Regions from separate parts of the Priestia sp. YIM B13489 genome, predicted to be linked through region 3. Evidence: riboswitches for the same ligand, from Rfam matches in the RefSeq annotation. Region 3 holds a riboswitch; each other region holds the start of a gene.
What was found. A riboswitch is a leader RNA that binds a small molecule or an ion and turns the genes downstream of it on or off. The one in region 3 is predicted to bind ZMP and ZTP.
Positions count from the first base shown of each region.

Region 1: it holds a riboswitch for ZMP and ZTP, as region 3 does, so the genes downstream of both, ACFX4W_RS30435 (phosphoribosylaminoimidazolecarboxamide formyltransferase) here and ACFX4W_RS05920 (phosphoribosylaminoimidazolecarboxamide formyltransferase) in region 3, are expected to answer to the same signal.
Region 2: it holds a riboswitch for ZMP and ZTP, as region 3 does, so the genes downstream of both, ACFX4W_RS29120 (glutamate/serine transporter AimA) here and ACFX4W_RS05920 (phosphoribosylaminoimidazolecarboxamide formyltransferase) in region 3, are expected to answer to the same signal.

Region 1 is NZ_JBHZOQ010000053.1:4,786,048-4,791,917, forward strand. It holds gene ACFX4W_RS30415 (RBBP9/YdeN family alpha/beta hydrolase) at 1-385, shown strand, start outside; gene ACFX4W_RS30420 (NADPH-dependent FMN reductase) at 410-961, shown strand; gene ACFX4W_RS30425 (DinB family protein) at 1,293-1,784, shown strand; gene ACFX4W_RS30430 (GNAT family N-acetyltransferase) at 2,012-2,515, opposite strand; gene ACFX4W_RS30435 (phosphoribosylaminoimidazolecarboxamide formyltransferase) at 2,597-3,763, opposite strand; ZMP/ZTP riboswitch at 3,812-3,890, opposite strand; gene ACFX4W_RS30440 (dihydrofolate reductase) at 4,019-4,504, opposite strand; partial or broken gene ACFX4W_RS30445 (cysteine hydrolase family protein) at 4,654-5,190, opposite strand; gene ACFX4W_RS30450 (SLC13 family permease) at 5,354-5,870, opposite strand, start outside.
Region 2 is NZ_JBHZOQ010000053.1:4,519,930-4,525,799, forward strand. It holds gene ppc (phosphoenolpyruvate carboxylase) at 1-985, opposite strand, end outside; gene ACFX4W_RS29110 (acyl-CoA thioesterase) at 1,453-1,962, opposite strand; gene ACFX4W_RS29115 (DUF5105 domain-containing protein) at 2,114-3,160, opposite strand; gene ACFX4W_RS29120 (glutamate/serine transporter AimA) at 3,343-4,938, opposite strand; ZMP/ZTP riboswitch at 4,995-5,073, opposite strand; gene ACFX4W_RS29125 (cupin domain-containing protein) at 5,459-5,870, shown strand, end outside.
Region 3 is NZ_JBHZOQ010000053.1:36,589-42,458, reverse strand. It holds partial or broken gene ACFX4W_RS05930 (AbrB/MazE/SpoVT family DNA-binding domain-containing protein) at 1-146, opposite strand, end outside; gene ACFX4W_RS05925 (hypothetical protein) at 516-809, opposite strand; ZMP/ZTP riboswitch at 1,041-1,119, shown strand; gene ACFX4W_RS05920 (phosphoribosylaminoimidazolecarboxamide formyltransferase) at 1,169-2,335, shown strand; gene yeiL (transcriptional regulator YeiL) at 2,491-3,153, opposite strand; gene ACFX4W_RS05910 (class I SAM-dependent methyltransferase) at 3,262-3,897, shown strand; gene ACFX4W_RS05905 (cupin domain-containing protein) at 3,950-4,279, shown strand; gene ACFX4W_RS05900 (serine hydrolase) at 4,541-5,380, opposite strand; gene ACFX4W_RS05895 (class I SAM-dependent methyltransferase) at 5,683-5,870, shown strand, end outside.

The DNA of each region.
Region 1 (5,870 bases), 4.7 Mb from region 3:
AGATAACAACACCTATTTTGTAGCACATAGCTTAGGATCTATTACACTATTGAACTATCTAGAACAGTTAGATCCGTTACCAGGCTTTGGAGGCTTTATTCTTGTTTCTGGCTTTTCTGAGCGATTATCATCTTTACCTTCACTAGATCCCTTTACAGTTAAAAAAGTGGATTATCAAAAAATAATTTCTGCAACTAATTCACGTGCTGTTATTGCTGCAAAAGACGACTATATTGTTCCTTTTCAGTTAAGCCAAAATTTATCCAAACAATTGGATGCATCTTTTTATCCTGTTGAAAAGGGTGGTCATTTTCTAGAAGATGATGGTTTCATTACTTTCCAATTGGTTTATGATATTTTAAATAATATGATGAAAACCGTATAAATAATGAGGAAGCAGGATGATAGCATGGATAAAAACGGAATAAAGATACTCGCTATTTCAGGCAGTTTGCGTAAAAATTCTTCTAACACAAATGTTTTGTATGCTGTTTCCAATCTAAGACCTGAAAATACTGATTTTCAATTTTATGAAGGATTGGAACACCTTCCTCATTTCAATCCTGAAATAGATACTGATAGTCCTCCTGATCCTGTTAAGGACTTACGTAACCAACTGAAATTAGCTGATGGTGTAATAATATGTACACCAGAATATGCTAGGGGAGTCCCAGGGGTCCTAAAAAATGCTCTCGATTGGATTGTATCTTCGGGAGAATTTGTGAATAAACCAGTAGCTGTTATTAGTGCTTCTTCACGTAGTTCAGGTGGAGATAAAGCTCACGAATCCATTATGCTTACCTTAGAGATGATTGAAGCGAAAATCCCAAAAGAAAGTACTTTACAAATTGGTGCTGTAGGAACCAAAATCAATAATAAAATCGAAATCTTAGATTCTACAACGAGTGAACAGTTAAAATCGGTATTGAATTCTCTCATTTCATCTATCAAGTTTAACTAGCTAGAGTATTTCTCATTGTGTCTATGAATATGAGAAGCCTTTGTCTATATCCACAACGGCTTCTTTTTTATTAGAAGTGAATTTACATAATCAGCGTTATCGCACAAAAAAGCCTTTAAGAGTATATTATCTTAAAGGCTTTTTCGCCATTATAAAGTGGTTTGGTGAACCTAAGGTTAATCTTGAAAGGAGACATTAATAATATTCTAATCATTTAATTCACTCTAAAAGAGTGGCTTTTTTAGAAGGATTTTACCTTTTTAGGTCCAAGTAAGATAGTAATAGTGACTTATAAAGCGATTGAAGGATGCAGAAATGGAGGGAATAGAAAATGGATGTAAAGACACTTTTGTTACAACAATGGGCAAGCTGCTTAGATAAAGAAGACTGGTTTCCACCACTTGAAAAGGTGCTAAAGGATATTACTTTTGAACAGGCTATTTGGAAACCAGTTGATGGGGGAATGAATTCCATTTGGGAATTAGTTTGTCATTTACTTTTCTATGAAAAGAGACTTCTCATGCGATTTCTTGGTGAAACAGCGAATGAACCACAGGCAGAAGATAATGAATCTACATTTCGATTACCAACTGAGACGTTTCAAAATTGGAAGGAAACAAAGCAAGAATACTTTTATGTTCACCGTGAGCTTGAAAAAATACTAGCAAAATCAGAACATGAAGATTTGTATAGACAGATCCCTGGAGAAAGATCATTAGTGCTTGAACTGAAGAGTTTAGCATTGCACGATGCATATCATATTGGGCAAATTGTATTCCTAAGTAAAATGCAAGGAGCTTGGGCAGGGAAACGCAGCTTTTAAAAAACCTTCGTTAGCTTTACAATTATTCCTTTATAGGGGGCTTTAATAGAATAGGAACGGATACATTCAAATCGAACGTTCCCGTAGTTCACATCTAAAAAACAATGATACTATTTAACAAAGTCTTAAAAATAAAATTTTTCTGTCCAATTACTAATTCTCAAGGTATAAAAAATAGAATGTAAAAAGAGATCAGTAATACTGATCTCTTTTTCTAGGACAAAGATTTATATAGATAATGCCATGAAAATAATATCAGCGTAGGAGCCATCTTTAAGCCTAATTTGATTTATTTGCTTTCCTTCTTCTTTAAATCCTAACTTTTTATACAAATGAATAGCTCTTTTATTGTTTGAAAATACATCTAAATTTATTTTTTCCAACCCTTTTTGTTCTTTTGACCATTCTATTAAATAAGAGAGTAACGTTGTTCCAACTCCCTTGTTTGAGAACTCTTGCTTCACGCAAATGCCAAACGATCCAGTATGATGCAAACGCATATAGGAAGGCCTGTGAAAAGAAAGAAATCCAACAACTTGATTATTAAATTCTACAATTAATGTTAAACCACCATTTTCTTGTCTTATTTGTATCTTTTTTTGATATTCTTCTGCTGTTTCTTGTACTTCTTCAGGTAATCGAAGAAGAAAATCGTTCGTTATAACAATTTCTTGCTTTATTGCAACAATTGCATCAGCATCTTCTACGGTTGCTATACGTACATTTAACATGAAGTTTATTCCCCTTTATTATTAAGTTAGATATAAATAATGAATTAATTTAAATGGATTTTTAACAATCTATTTATAGCTTTAATGATGAAACACACGAATACCTGAATGAGCCATAATCATTCCATATTCATTTGCTGCCTGTGTAACTTGTTCATCTCGTAAAGAATTCCCTGTTTGAACCACATACTTAACGCCACTTTGAGCTGCACGATCTATATTATCACGGAACGGTAAAAAAGCATCGGATGCATAAGAAACGTCTTTTAATCTTTTTAGCCATTCTTGTTTTTCACTCTTACTTAGCCTAGCAGGGACCTCTTCAAAACACCTTTTCCATTGTTCGTTTTCTACCTCAGTAATATCATCATTCAACCATCCATCAATTGCATTATTCACTTCTACACGAGAAATGCCTTCTCTGAACTTCATGTTAAGGGCCCTTGGATGTTGTCTTAACCACCATTTATCAGCTTTTTCAGCTGCCAACCTTGTACAATGAATACGGGACTGTTGTCCAGCACCAATTCCAATCGTTTGGCAATCTAAAGCGAAGCAAATAGAGTTGGATTGTGTATATTTCAATGTAATAAGAGCAACAAGTAGGTCTCTCTTTGCATTATGAGGAATATCATGTTGAGTCGTAACAATATGATTAAAAACTTCCTGCCCAATCTGTACATCATTTCTTTCTTGTTCTAGAGTAATTCCAAATACCGTTCTTTTTTCAATTGGATCAGGCACATAGTTTGGGTCAATCTCTAAAATTAGATATTTTCCTTTCTTTTTCTGTTTCAAAATCTCTAATGCTTCTTGAGTGTAGCTTGGTGCAACAATCATATCAGAAACCTCTGTTTTGAGGAGATTAGCTACAGTTATATCTACTACATCACTAAAAGCAGCACAATCTCCAAACGAAGACATCCTATCTGTTCCACGCGCTCTTGCATAAGCGATCGCTAAAGGAGACAGGTCTAAGCCTTCAACAAAATAGGATTCAGTAAGTGTCTTATTTAGTGGAGAGTACACAGCTGCACCTGCTGGACTTACATGTTTAAAAGATGCTGCTGCAGGTTGACTAGTGGCTTGCCGAAGCTCTCGAACCAATTGAAAAGCATTTAATGCATCTAGAAAGTTAATATAACTAGCTTCTCCGTTTAAGATTTTAATAGGTGTGTTTTCTGCATTGTAAACTTTAGCTTTACCTTGATTTGGATTCATTCCGTACCGTAAACCAATCTCTTTCATTTAAAAATCTCCTTTCTAAATAAAAAAAGTATTTGAACTCATGTTCAAATACTTTGCCCAGGCGTACGGCCGTTATCTATGTGCTTCCTCATGGTCCTCCATGTTTACGCCAGTAACACATAGTCTGTTTTATAGGTAAATTTTACATAATAAAAGTAATTTTAACAATACTTTTATCTAAATTTTTCTTTTTAAATTATATATTATATACTAATCTAATTTACATAAAAGGTATTTATTGGTATCTTAACTTAATTAGTTGATTTTTTCATATACATGAAAGTAATGTTCATAATGATTTCTTTCATCTTCAATACCTTTTTCAACCGATAACTCTTTCCATAGAGAAAAATCAAACTCTGGAAAGAAGCGATCACCTTTGAAATAATGATTGATTTTAGTTATGTACAATTTATGAGTGTAGGGTTGGAATTGTCGATAAATTTCCTCTCCTCCAAGGATAAATACTTCTTCCCCTTCGCACATGGAAAGAGCTTGTTCAACTGAATGAGCTATATAACAACCTGGAGCTTTATAATTTTCATTTGTGGTCATTATAATATTTTTACGTCCCTCCAGAGGTTTTCCGATGGATTCATAATTCTTCCTACCTAAAATAATTGAATGCCCCATAGTAACTTTTCTTAGATATTTCCAATCATTTGGGAGTCTCCAGGGAATATCATTATCCTTCCCAATTACATTTTCTTTTCCTACAGCAACCATTGCAGATATGATCATATGGTCCCTCCCCCCTTTTCTTTAATTTTAACAAATAAAGGAGGACTAGATGTATATCCTATACGAAATTAGTTACCATAATGTGCGTTCCAGGAACAAAAAACAGCCTTTGAAAGGCTGTTTTTTCCTTTGAAAAGTTATTTATTAGATTAAAATATAATTTTCTTTACTTCTTTTAATGTAACGAATCTGCCGCCTAGAATATTATTATGATGTTCTACTATTTTTGAAGCTGAAAGCACAGCCGTATCAAATGTGCTATGAGCATCTTTTACTAAGATATTCTCTTTATAACCTAAGCTATATGCTCTTCTACAAGTAGTATCTAAACAAAATTCAGTTTGCATCCCTGCAATGACTAATCTTCCAATTTCAAGTTCCTGAAGTTTTTTATGTAGAGTTGTTTGATAAAATGCGTCTCAAGAAGATTTTTGAATAACTATGTCTGTTGGTAAGGGGCTAACATCACGATGGATTTCCCATGTGACTTTTCCTTCACTAAGCATACTATTATAACTAGGGTCTGTATGCTGGATATAGATAATTGGTACATTAGATTGGTGAGCTTTTTCCCTTAGATAAGTAATATTTTGAAGCACTTGCTGTTCATTCCATAAAGATCCACCTTCATAAGAAAACATGATGTTTTGGACATCTATAAGCAACAAAGCCGTTTTTTTACTCATTTCGTTGTATCCCCCTATTGAGTTATGTGGAAAAAAATTAAAAATACTATTATATCAAATTAAAATCTCATAATAAAAAACCAATTTCTCAGTATTAAAATTTGAGAAATTGGTTTTTTTATATTGGTAGAACCCCAAAGTTGTTTAAACCAATTACTTTGTATTAAAAGAAATGTTGATTTTTCATCGTAAAATAATAAACAAGAGTTAAAAGAGCTAAAATCGAAAAGTTATAAAAGCTAAACCTTATAAGGTACATTTTACTTTTTTGTGGATCTCTCTTAATAAAAAGTTTAAATGAAATTACACTTGCGAGGGAAGCCACAATCGTGCCAAGTCCACCTAAATTCACACCTACTAATAAAGGCTGCCAATTCACGGAGAATTTTGATAAAAAGATCGCAGCTGGTACATTGCTTATCAGTTGGCTTAAAATTATGGAACTGAAAAAGATAGATGTGGGACTTTTGAGATTTTCGTTGGCAAATGTCTGTACTACCTTTAATTCCGATATGTTTCCTATAAATATAAAAAAGCATATAAAAGTAATAAGCAATAAATAATCAATTTTCTTCAATAATTTTATGTCAAGTATACATGCGGTTCCCAATACGATGATAAACGCAAGTTTATAGCTTAAAACCCCTAGTATGGATACAGATATGATGCCAAATAGTATT
Region 2 (5,870 bases), 4.5 Mb from region 3:
GCAGCAGCGATATTTCTTGATTAATAGAATCAAGAAGATTATCTGAAACTGCGACTCTTTTTGTAGACTGACTTAACCTTTGTCTCAATTGAGTAAGCGACTCTTTATATTTACGAATAGCTAACTTCCTTTGTTTGACAAGCGTTTGCCACGTTACTTTAGGAGTTACGTTTGGATTTCCATCTCGGTCTCCGCCAATCCATGAACCAAATCGAAGAATATTAGGCACCTTCCAATTTTCTTCAGGGTAATTCTCCTGCAATGAATTTTCCAACTCCTGATGAAGTTGAGGAAGCACTTCAAATAACGTTTCATCAAAATAATATAATCCATTGGATACCTCATCCATTACCGTCGGCTTGCGATCTCGCAGTTCATTTGTTTGCCATAAAATTAATACTTCGCTAAACAGTCTTTCTTCAATTTCCGTACGTTCACGTTTTGTTAACGTTGGATTATCCAAGTTTTTTAGAAGCTCAGCCATTCGTTTATGAATATCAAGGACACTTCGTCTAGTCGCTTCTGTTGGATGAGCAGTGATGATGAGCTCTAGAGATAGAGTTTGAAGCAAGTTAGCAATTACGTCTGGCGCCACGCCATTATTTTTAAGCGAAACAACGGCACTTTCCAATGAGCCCGGCTGCATAATAGAATCTTCTTGCTGCTGATATTCGCGTCTGCGACGAATTCGATGATTTTGCTCTGCAATATTAACTAAATGAAAATAAACTGCAAACGCCCGAATAACCTGCTCGCGCATCGGCTGTTCAAGAGTAACGATTTCATTTTTTATTTCTTTATAGATAACTTCATCTTTGTTTTCTCTAAGTGATTTTGCTACTTCGCGTATTTTTTCTACTTTGCTGAGCAGTTCCTCTCCACCTTGGTGAACCAGAACTTTCCCTAACAATTGACCGAGAAACTTTACATCACGGCGCAGGGCAGTGCTGCTGTTTTGTCTTTCTGCTGCTTCTACTGTTACCATTAGACACGACACCTTCCTTTATAAATGTTGTACTTTTTAAACTTTTTAGAAAATTATATTAAATTCATATTACCATGAACGAAAATAAATTTCATATAATTTTATTTCCTCCTCTCGTTCAGGAGAGGAGATTCATCAAATATAAAAGAGAGGTTAAGACATAACTAAATGAATCCAATCTAAAGACGAACAAATGGGATATATAAGTCGAACCGCTTGTGACACCGCAGTTGATTTCTGTGCAAGATTTTGCTTTCCGCAGGTGGCCGATGAGCCTCCTCGTCTCTTTCGCTTTTCCCCCCTTAGTCTTCCTCTTGCCCTCCAATCAGCTGCTAGAAGGAACGAAACAGATGAAACCTACGTTTACCATAACAAAAAAAACGAACCACTAATCAAACATGTTGATCACTGGTTCGTTTTTCATTTGAGCTAAAACACTTTTCTTTTGTCTCGGCCTCTCTTTTATGCTACCAAGGTTGTCCTAAATCCAATACCGAGGCTAGTTCATTGCTTTTTTTACGCACTTGTTTACGCGTGGTAGCGCGATCTGCCCCCGTTTGAAACAGGTATTTTTCTTCTTCTGTTTCTGGAATAAGCTCCGGTACTGCGCGGGGCTTTCCATCATCATCCATTGCCACAAAAGTTAAAAATGATGTAGCTGCAATTTGACGCTCCCCGGTTTTTAAATTTTCTTTAATCACTTTCACAAACACTTCCATGGATGAACGACCTGCCCATGATACGTATGACTCCAAACATACAGAATCCTGAGGCGTAATAGGGTGCAGAAAATGAATAGAGTCTGCTGAAGCTGTCACACACTCTGTACGACTGTGACGATAAGCTGAAATGGACGCAATCATATCAATATCACTCATTAACTTTCCGCCAAATAACGTATTGTGATTATTAATATCATTAGGAAAAATGCGGCTCGTTCGAACTGCCTTTGTATCTTTACAATAATTTGCTTTCATTAGTAAGAACCTCCATTGATGCCTATCATAATAAGAATAAAAGAATGAATGAACCTATACTAGCATATTTTGATAAATTTAGCTTTACAAAAAGCTCGTTGATTTATTTACAGAAAACAAAAAAGAGAAGAAAAATTCTTCTCTTTTTTGTCTATCGAATATAGCTTGATCCAAACGTTTTACCTAAAGAATCACTGTATAGGTCACTTGATTTTACAGTCCATTTCTCATCTTCTTTCACCATAAAAATTCGTAGGGGACGCCTTCCTTCTTTCGTTTCTAATTCATTTACAATATCTTTGAATTTAGAAGCCACAAACTCTTCAGAGTGTTCTGTATCGTAATCTTTCGTTTCATCTGTGTATGCTCGCTTAAGCTGCGATACGTATGAATATAAGTCTGATAAATCAAGAGTAGTGTACTCCACTTCTACTACGGCTTTATTATTTGCATTCGCAATCACATTTGTTTTCACGCTTGCTTTTTCTTTTAAAACATCTTTATACATGTTAAAAAAATCTTTTTTTGCTTTGTCGGTTAAACTGTTAGAAAACGCACCTTTTAATTCCTCATTAAACGCTTTTTTCTGTTCTTCTATGACAGCTGTTTTATCTGCTGTTACATATTTATCATAGTCTACGTTTTCTTTGTTTAAGTAAAGGACTTCTGTGTAAGCTTGCAGAGCTTTTTCTGGGTCTTGCAGCTTATTATAGCTTTTGGCGTATTTTTTCGTATCCAGTGTTAATGTCACTTCGTCGATTTCTTCATCATAATCAGATGATTTTGGCTGAAGCCCAATTTTGTACTTTTTATCTTTTTTGACTTCAAAGACAAATGTTAATTTTTTTTGCTTTCCAGCGCCAATCTTGTCAGATGCACTGCTTTCTAGTCCAAGCTCACGACTGTTCACTCCCGTTTTTGGAGACAGCTGTTCATCTCCTTCGTATAAATACACACCGTCATAATCTGATAAAGATATACTGTTTTTGGATACATTTTTCACTTTTAAATCAACTTTCAACAGCCCTTTTTCTTCACTTGTAGCTCCTTCATCACTATCTACTAAAATGTAAGAAGCGCTGTCAATGGATGCTTCAATCGTCTTATTTTTAGCCGAAGTGGATCCTCCCGTTTCCTTAGAACTGTTGCAAGCCGCTAATACTAGCATAAGTACAAAAGCCAAAGCCAAAACATTCATTTTTTTCACAGCTTCCCAATCCCCTTTATTTTGTTTTTTTAGAACTTTATCCCAAATAAAGGTTCCCCCTGTATAAATACTTAAACCTTAAAATCTATATTTTTTACAATATTTTGATAAAAACTAAGTCTAAATTCTCCACTGACCTAAATAAAAAAACACGAGCACGGGCTCGTGTTTTTTTATTTAGATTTAAAATTTTCTTGATTGATTTGTTCAGCTTCTTTCATATATCGGTTAGATTTGCCGCTTTTAATTCCCCAGTAATAAAAAGCTAATGATACGCAAGCAATCACTAGCATATCCCATCCGAAAGGCAAAATATTTTTGCCTCCGAATTTTTCGCTTCCTATGTAGGAAATAAAAATCATGCACGCTAAATAGATAAGCATCCAAGCCCCGGTTAAAAATTCTTTTTTAAAGCCCACCCATTTATTTTTCGCTTGGTAATAAAAATAAACAGGCAGGCCAATTGCCATAATAAAGATCACTTCACCTGTAAGTGGCCACCTTGCCCAGTAAAGCGTCAAGGAAGCAAAAACGAAGCCGCATGGCGCAATAACTGATGCCCCTTTTAAATAAAATGGACGGTAAAAGTGTGAAGCCGTTTTTCTTAATGTTATAAGCGCTACAGGACCCATAATATAAGAGATAAGCGTCGCTACTGAGATCACTTCTGCTAAGACACCCCATCCTCTAAATAAAAAGAGAAACAAGAAGCAAGCTGCTAAATTCAGCCACATAGCTGGGCGCGGGACATTGTAAAGTGGATGAAGAGTACCAAATATCTTTGGCAAGTATCCATTTTGCTGCATCCCGTATAACATTCTAGAAGTAGTTGCCGTATATGTAGCACCTGTGCCGGAAGGAGAAACAAATGCGTCTGCGTATAACACAATTGTTAGCCAGTTAATTCCAAGCGCAATCGCTAAATCAGCAAAAGGAGAATTAAAATTCAAATGATTCCATCCATCAGCAATTGATGACGGACTTACTGCTCCGATAAAGACAATTTGCAATATAATGTATACAATTCCTGCAATAAAAATTGAACCAATTACAGCTATCGGAATCGATTTATTAGGTGATTTTGCTTCTCCTGCCATATTTACAGGACTTTGAAACCCATTAAATGCAAACACAATACCTGATGTTGCCACTGCCGTTAAAACACTGGCCCACCCATAAGGGGCAACCCCATGCTCACTTGAAAAGTTTCCACTATGAAAACCAGCGAAAAATAAAGCCCCTGCCGTTAAACCAGGAATAATTAATTTAACAATCGTAATAAATGAGTTTGCTTTCGCAAAGAGATTTACCGTCCAATAGTTCACAAAAAAGTAAACGAATAATAACAAAGACGCAACTGCCAACCCCTTGGACGTTAAAATGCCATTGTCTACCAATTCATGAGTCCAGCGAGCCCACTTCCACGGCCAAGTACTCATATATTGCACAGATGCAATAGCCTCCACTGTTATCGTTGAAGCGATTGAAATCCAGTTAGCCCAAGCAGCCAAAAAACCAATAAATGATCCGTGTGAATACTGAGGATATTTAACCATCCCTCCTGCTTGTGGAAACATCGCGCCCAGTTCAGCATATGATAGGGCAATGGTCAAAATAACCACCATTCCAATAACCCATGAAAAAATAGCCGCGGGTCCCGCAATTTGAGCTGCTTTCCATGCTCCAAACAGCCACCCTGAACCGATAATCGAACCTATGCCTGTCATGGTTAAAGCAAATGTTCCCATCTTCCTTTGCATATTGCTCATCCAAATCTACTCCTCTTCCCTAGGAAAATAAAAAAAACACTTGCGGAATTTTCTCAAGTGTTTGCCCAGGCGCGCGGCTTATACGCTATATGCTCCCCCATGGTCATCCATGTTGCGCCAGTCACATATAGGAATATATTTTTTATCAGTATATAACATTCATTTCTATTACTCAATACACAAAAATGTTTACATTACTTTTATAAAGATAATAAATTATTCGTAAAATTCCGAATAAAACTTCTGAAATCTCTTTTTAATTACAAAAAACAACTAAAATCCTAACCTTTCTTGTTGTTTGATTCTTTTACTCCACGAGCAGATTACCTTATAAAAATTATATTAATATATAATATTCATTTACATAATAAGAATTAACAGCTATATATCCATAGAATTCTTGCACTAGACCCTTTACTTATATACAATATGAAGAAAAGATACTAAAGTGAACTGCCCACCGCTTAGCTACGCTTGAAGTGGGAGACTTCTTTTAGGAAAACGTTAAAACCTACATATCATGCACTTCGCAACAAATGAAGTACTTCGAGCAAACTTCTCTGTTTACGCAAGCGCAAAACAGGGAAAATTACGAAAAAAGATTGTTAGAGGGATGCTTATGAATTATGCAAATGTAAAAGTTCTTTATTTTGATGACGACGGAACCATTCCAAATCACCCTCGTCTTCCAGTTTTGTTGTATGAACACGTATTTATTAGTAAGAAAGAGAAAGTGGAGAGCATTTTTAATTCTCACAACTGGAAAAACAGCTGGGTAGGCGGCATACATGATTTTCACCATTACCACAGTAATTCTCATGAAGCACTAGGTGTAATTAGCGGATCTGCACGTTTAAAACTAGGTGGACATATGGGGGAAAATATCGTGGTGCATGCTGGCGATGTGCTCGTACTTCCTGCAGGAACAGGGC
Region 3 (5,870 bases):
GAATATTTTTTCAACACAATGTTCTCATTATCTACAAAAATTTCAACAGGGTCGTTCTTTTTAATATTTAATGTTCTTCTTAATTCGATGGGTAAGACTACTCTTCCCAGGTTGTCTAGTTTCCTAACGATGCCAGTAGCTTTCAATTTAAAACCTCCATAAAATATTACTTACATACCCATTAAGTGTACAATATGCTTTTTATTGTTTTCATTAGTAATATATTACATTTTTTGACGAGGGAAGATATTTCAATATGATAAGGTTAGAAATAAAGGTTGCATGGAAGAATTATAATAGAAATTGTTAAATCACTCAGCATTTTTAGTTTAATCTGATGTGTTGATTAGAGATGTAACTTATTTAAGATATTTATAACCTACATAAAACTAACTTTAGCATATAAGTAAATACTAAAACATTTTATAAAAATTAATAGTTTCATTATTTATACTTAGTGACGACAAATTGTGTGTTTTTCTTCAAAATAAATAGTAGTTAAAAGGTTTTATCATTCAATTAATGATATAGATTCTCCATATGTTCTTCTTTTTTCTATCTATAAAATTACTCCATCTTTCTCCTTGGCTGATATAATCATTAAACGTAGCATTCTTCATTACAATATGACCTCCACATTCATCTGCCACTTGTTTAGCAGACTCTTCATCAATGGGAAATGCTAATGATTCCTCATTAGTAAATTCGTAACTGGATACCTCTTTCCTTTTTACGTTCTTATACGAATGATATACGTAATATAATTTACCTACCTTTATAAAATAGTATGGATACTCGCTGTTAGGCAACTTTACTTCCCTCCATTTCTGCATCCTTCAATTGCTTTATAAGTTACTATTACTATCTTACTTGGACTTAAAAAGGTAAAATCCTTCTACGCCAAAGGGTTTCCTTCTTCATGTGTCCCGGAAAGCTGTATTATGTAAACTAGATCTGTATATCATATACAACTAAAAAAGAAAAATTCGGCTAAATGTATTGTTAAAATTACTGTTATTATGTAAAATTTTCTTATAAAACAGACTATGTGTTACTGGCGTAAACATGGAGAACCATGAGGAAGCACATAGATAACGGCCGTACGCCTGGGCAAAGTATTTGAACATGAGTTCAAATACTTTTTTTATTTAGAAAGGGGATTTTTTACATGAAAGAGATTGGTTTACGGTACGGAATGAACCCAAATCAAAGTAAAGCTAAAGTTCGGAATGCTAAAAACACGCCTATTAAAATCTTAAATGGAGAAGCGAGTTATATTAACTTTCTAGATGCATTAAACGCTTTTCAACTGGTTCAGGAGCTTCGACAGGCTACTGATCAACCTGCAGCTGCATCCTTTAAACACGTAAGTCCAGCAGGTGCAGCTGTGTACTCTCCACTAAATGAGACACTTACTGAATCCTATTTTGTTAAAGGCCTAGACCTGTCTCCATTAGCGATTGCTTATGCAAGAGCGCGTGGGACAGATAGGATGTCTTCATTTGGAGATTGTGCTGCTTTTAGTGATGAAGTGGATATAACTGTAGCTAACCTCCTCAAAACAGAGGTTTCTGATATGATTGTTTCACCAAGCTACACTCAAGAAGCACTAGAGATTTTGAAACAGAAAAAGAAAGGAAAATATCTAATTTTAGAGATTGATCCAAATTATGTGCCTGATCTAATTGAAAAAAGAACGATATTTGGCATTACTCTAGAACAACAAAGAAATGATGTACAGATTGGGAAAGAAGTTTTCAATCAGATTGTTACGACTCAATGTGATATCCCTGATCATGCAAAGAGAGACCTTCTTGTTGCTCTTATTACATTAAAATATACACAATCAAACTCCATTTGTTTCGCATTAGATGGCCAAACAATTGGAATTGGTGCTGGACAGCAGTCCCGTATTCATTGTACGAGGTTGGCTGCTGAAAAAGCTGATAAATGGTGGCTAAGACAACATCCAAGAGCCCTTAACATGAAGTTCAGAGAAGGCATTTCTCGTGTAGAAGTTAATAATGCAATTGATGGATGGCTGAATGATGATATTACTGAGGTAGAAAATGAGCACTGGAAACAATGTTTTGAGGAGGTCCCTGCTAGGCTAAGTAAGAGTGAAAAACGAGAATGGCTAAAAAGATTAAAAGGCGTTTCCTATGCATCCGACGCTTTTCTACCTTTCCGTGATAATATCGATCGTGCGGCTCAAAGTGGCGTTAAATATGTGGTTCAAACAGGAAATTCTTTACGAGATGAACAAGTTACACAGGCAGCAAATGAATATGGGATGATCATGGCACATTCAGGTATACGTGTATTCCATCATTGAGCTATGAATTAAATATGATTAGCCCAAAAGAGCCAAGACTTATAAAGGGATTGGCTCTTCTAGAATGTTTTCGATACATGCGATTATGGCAACTACATTTTATATCATTTACATATAGTCATCTTTCTTATGAAACGAGGTTATTATGAGTGTCTTTAATTTAATTCAGCTAATTTTTTCAAACGTTCTTTGTCCCTAATAATGTAACCTCGCGACTGCTTTTCAATAGTCTTTGATTTACATAGCTGGGCTAGTACATGGAGTAGATGGCGATATGATACACCCAAGTATTCGCATACTTCAGTATGTTTTTCTTTATAAAAGTTATCATCAGCCGACAACATTATAAAAGCAGCAAGACGGTTCTCGAGTGGATAGGCCTGATTTTGTGTATACTTTGCTGAAATTTTAGTTGCTTTCTCACTTAAAAAACTGCATAAATATCTGAGAAATGTTACATCTGTTAAGAGCTTATTTTTACAGGTGTTAATAGGAATAGCTAAACAAATGGTTTTAGTGACAGTTTGTATAGCTTTAGAATATCTTTGTGAATTTAATAGTTCCACTTCCCCCATAAATGTTGGAGCTTGTAAAAAATTAATCAAGGACACTTTCCCATTTTCGTGTGTAACATAGAGTTTTGCCTTACCTTCAACAAGATAATAAATATATTGAGGATAGGAGCCTTCCTTATAGATAAATTCACCACGTTCAAATTCGCAGACCTGAATAAATGGAGTAATTGGAAAGGAAAAAAGTGATTGAATAGAGTATTTCTCGATATAGTAACTTTGCATAGGCTCGTTTAAAAATTTCATTTTTTCTCCTACTATTATAAAAATATGAGATATCTCACATTATTTTATGTTTTTACATGCTATGATGCAATAAAAGTTGATAGATCAATAGGGAGTTGTTTCATAAAGATGATCAAACAAGATGAATATTGGAATGAAGTAGCTAATAAAAAAGAATTTACTACGCCTTTTCAACCTGAATTATTCCTAACACATGTTAATCACAATGCTGCCATATTAGATTATGGTTGTGGGTATGGACGGACTTTATTGGAATTAAGAAGTTACGATTATAACAATTTACATGGTGTAGACTTTTCAGAAGAAATGATTAAAAGAGCTAAGTCTCATAACTCAGAAATCGATTTTCAAGTTATTCAAAGTGGGAAGCTTCCTTTTTCTAATGATTCTTTGGATGCTGTCTTACTTTTTGCAGTTTTAACATGTGTTCATAAAAGTGAGGAACAAAACGCTATTTTAAATGAGATTAAACGGGTACTAAAGCCAGGAGGTATTATTTACATCAACGACTTTCTACTGAATAGTGATGAAAGAAATAAATTACGTTATGAAAAGGCACTCACTAAGTATCATACATACGGGGTTTTTGAATTACCAGATGGGGCCATTTTACGTCATCATAGCGAAGAACGTGTGAAAGAATGGGTAGATCAATTTGAAACCTTAGAATACAAGAAAGTAGAATATACAACTATGAATGGAAATCGTTCAAATGGTTTAGTTTACATGGGGAAATTAAATTGAATTTATTATAGATAACATATAAAGGGGAATTGTAATGCTAGAGAAATTAGAGCTGGAAAAGATTAATCTTCAAGAAATTACAAAAGATATTAAAGATCAACACTTGAATTTTCCTGTATCGAATATTAATAATCACTGTCTTCGTATAGCTGTATTTTCAGGCGAATACAAATGGCACTATCATTCTAATTCAGATGAGCTTTTTATGGTTTTGGAGGGAGAACTTTTAATTGATTTTAAAGATAGGGATACAGCCGTGTTAAAACCGAATGATACGTTACTTATACCAGCTGGAACAATACATAGAACCAGAGCGAAACAAAGAACAGTAAATCTTTGTTTCGAGGATATAAACGCTGATACCATAATTATTGATGAGTAAATGAAATAACATAAACATTGTAAAAGCCATTTAAGATAAGTCTTAAATGGCTTTTACGTATGTACAGATAAATTCTTATAAGCTGTTTTATGTAAACAGAATATGTTACCGATCTTCCAAGAAAAAATTCTGAAAAGGTATGTTGAACATCACCATTTAGTGAGATATATAAATAAAATAATGAAAAAAGTATTAAGCGAGAAGGTGCGTCTCGTCTAATACTTTTTTCATTATTTTAAGTGGTAAGTTTTATGTTTAATTTTATGAAATCCTATCTGTGAGTCTACTAAATACAATCGGCTTTGTACTCAACATTGGTGGTAAATGCAATTTAAACTGTGATAATTCGCCTTCTACGTCCATCTCATAGGCAATTAACACAGTCATTTCCGTATGAGAAAGATTCCACTTTGTCGTGTATACATTGTAATGATGATGTTTCATCTCTATATTAACTGATTCCCACTTTAAATATAACGTATCGTTTTGTTTATACACTTCCATTTTCCCATATGCAGGATGCTCAAATATCCCTGTATATTCTTCTACTGCATGTGTAAGGGTTGTCTCTTTTACTTGTGGAAGAGGCTTATCTAATTCTTTCATCATTTCTTTAAATTTAGCTGTATCTTCTATAGCTCTTTTACGCCAGTCAATTGCATCTAGCTCCAAATATTGAATTTTTTCTGCGATGTCTTTTCGTGTTAGTGAAGATCCATACCATAGTAATTCATGACGACTAACACCAGAACGATGAGAGGCCAAATTACGAGCTGTAGTTTGTGAGCTTGCTAGAGGATCATGGAGTGAAAAAGCAGGAATATACGTTTGAACAGATTTATCCCAATTAAACTTTTGTTGCTGAGCAAGTAAACTTAGAGAAAGCGTCCCAAAAGCTTTTGTAGATGAACCAATTGCAAACAGTGTACTTGGTGTAACAGGTTTTTTATTTTCAATGTCGCGATACCCAAATCCTTCAGAAAGAATAATTTCTCTATCTTTTATGATTGCGACTGCTGCTCCTGGCACATTTAAATCTTTCATCATTTCCTTTGTATAACCACCCAGGCGACCTGTAAGAGAGGATTTTATTTTTTGCATAAGAATTTTTCTCCTTTACCATTTTTTTCTACAAGTAGGTTATTTCGAGATAAAGAAGAGAAAGACCTTGTTGTTAACAAAGATGTCATATTTTTAGTTTCTGACTAGGAGTTATAGTTGACATATAAATATATTCTTTTTAAGAACAATGGACAAAGATTTTAGATATCTTGACTATTCATAACGCACATTATGTTAATTAACTTTGTATGTAATCTCCATCAATAGTTTACAAATTCTACAAAATAAATAATACTTATATTTATTGGAAGTTGCATAAGACATAGAAGGGGAATTTTTTTATGAACAAAGTTATGGATTATTACTCAACATTTGATGAGTGGGGACGCCTAGATAGAGAACCCTTAGAGTTTCAAATAAACTGGCATTATATACAAGAGTATCTACCGGAAAACGGCAGTATATTAGATAATGGGGCTGATCCTGGTAAATATGCAATGACACTAGCCGAGAAAGGATTTCAGGTAAC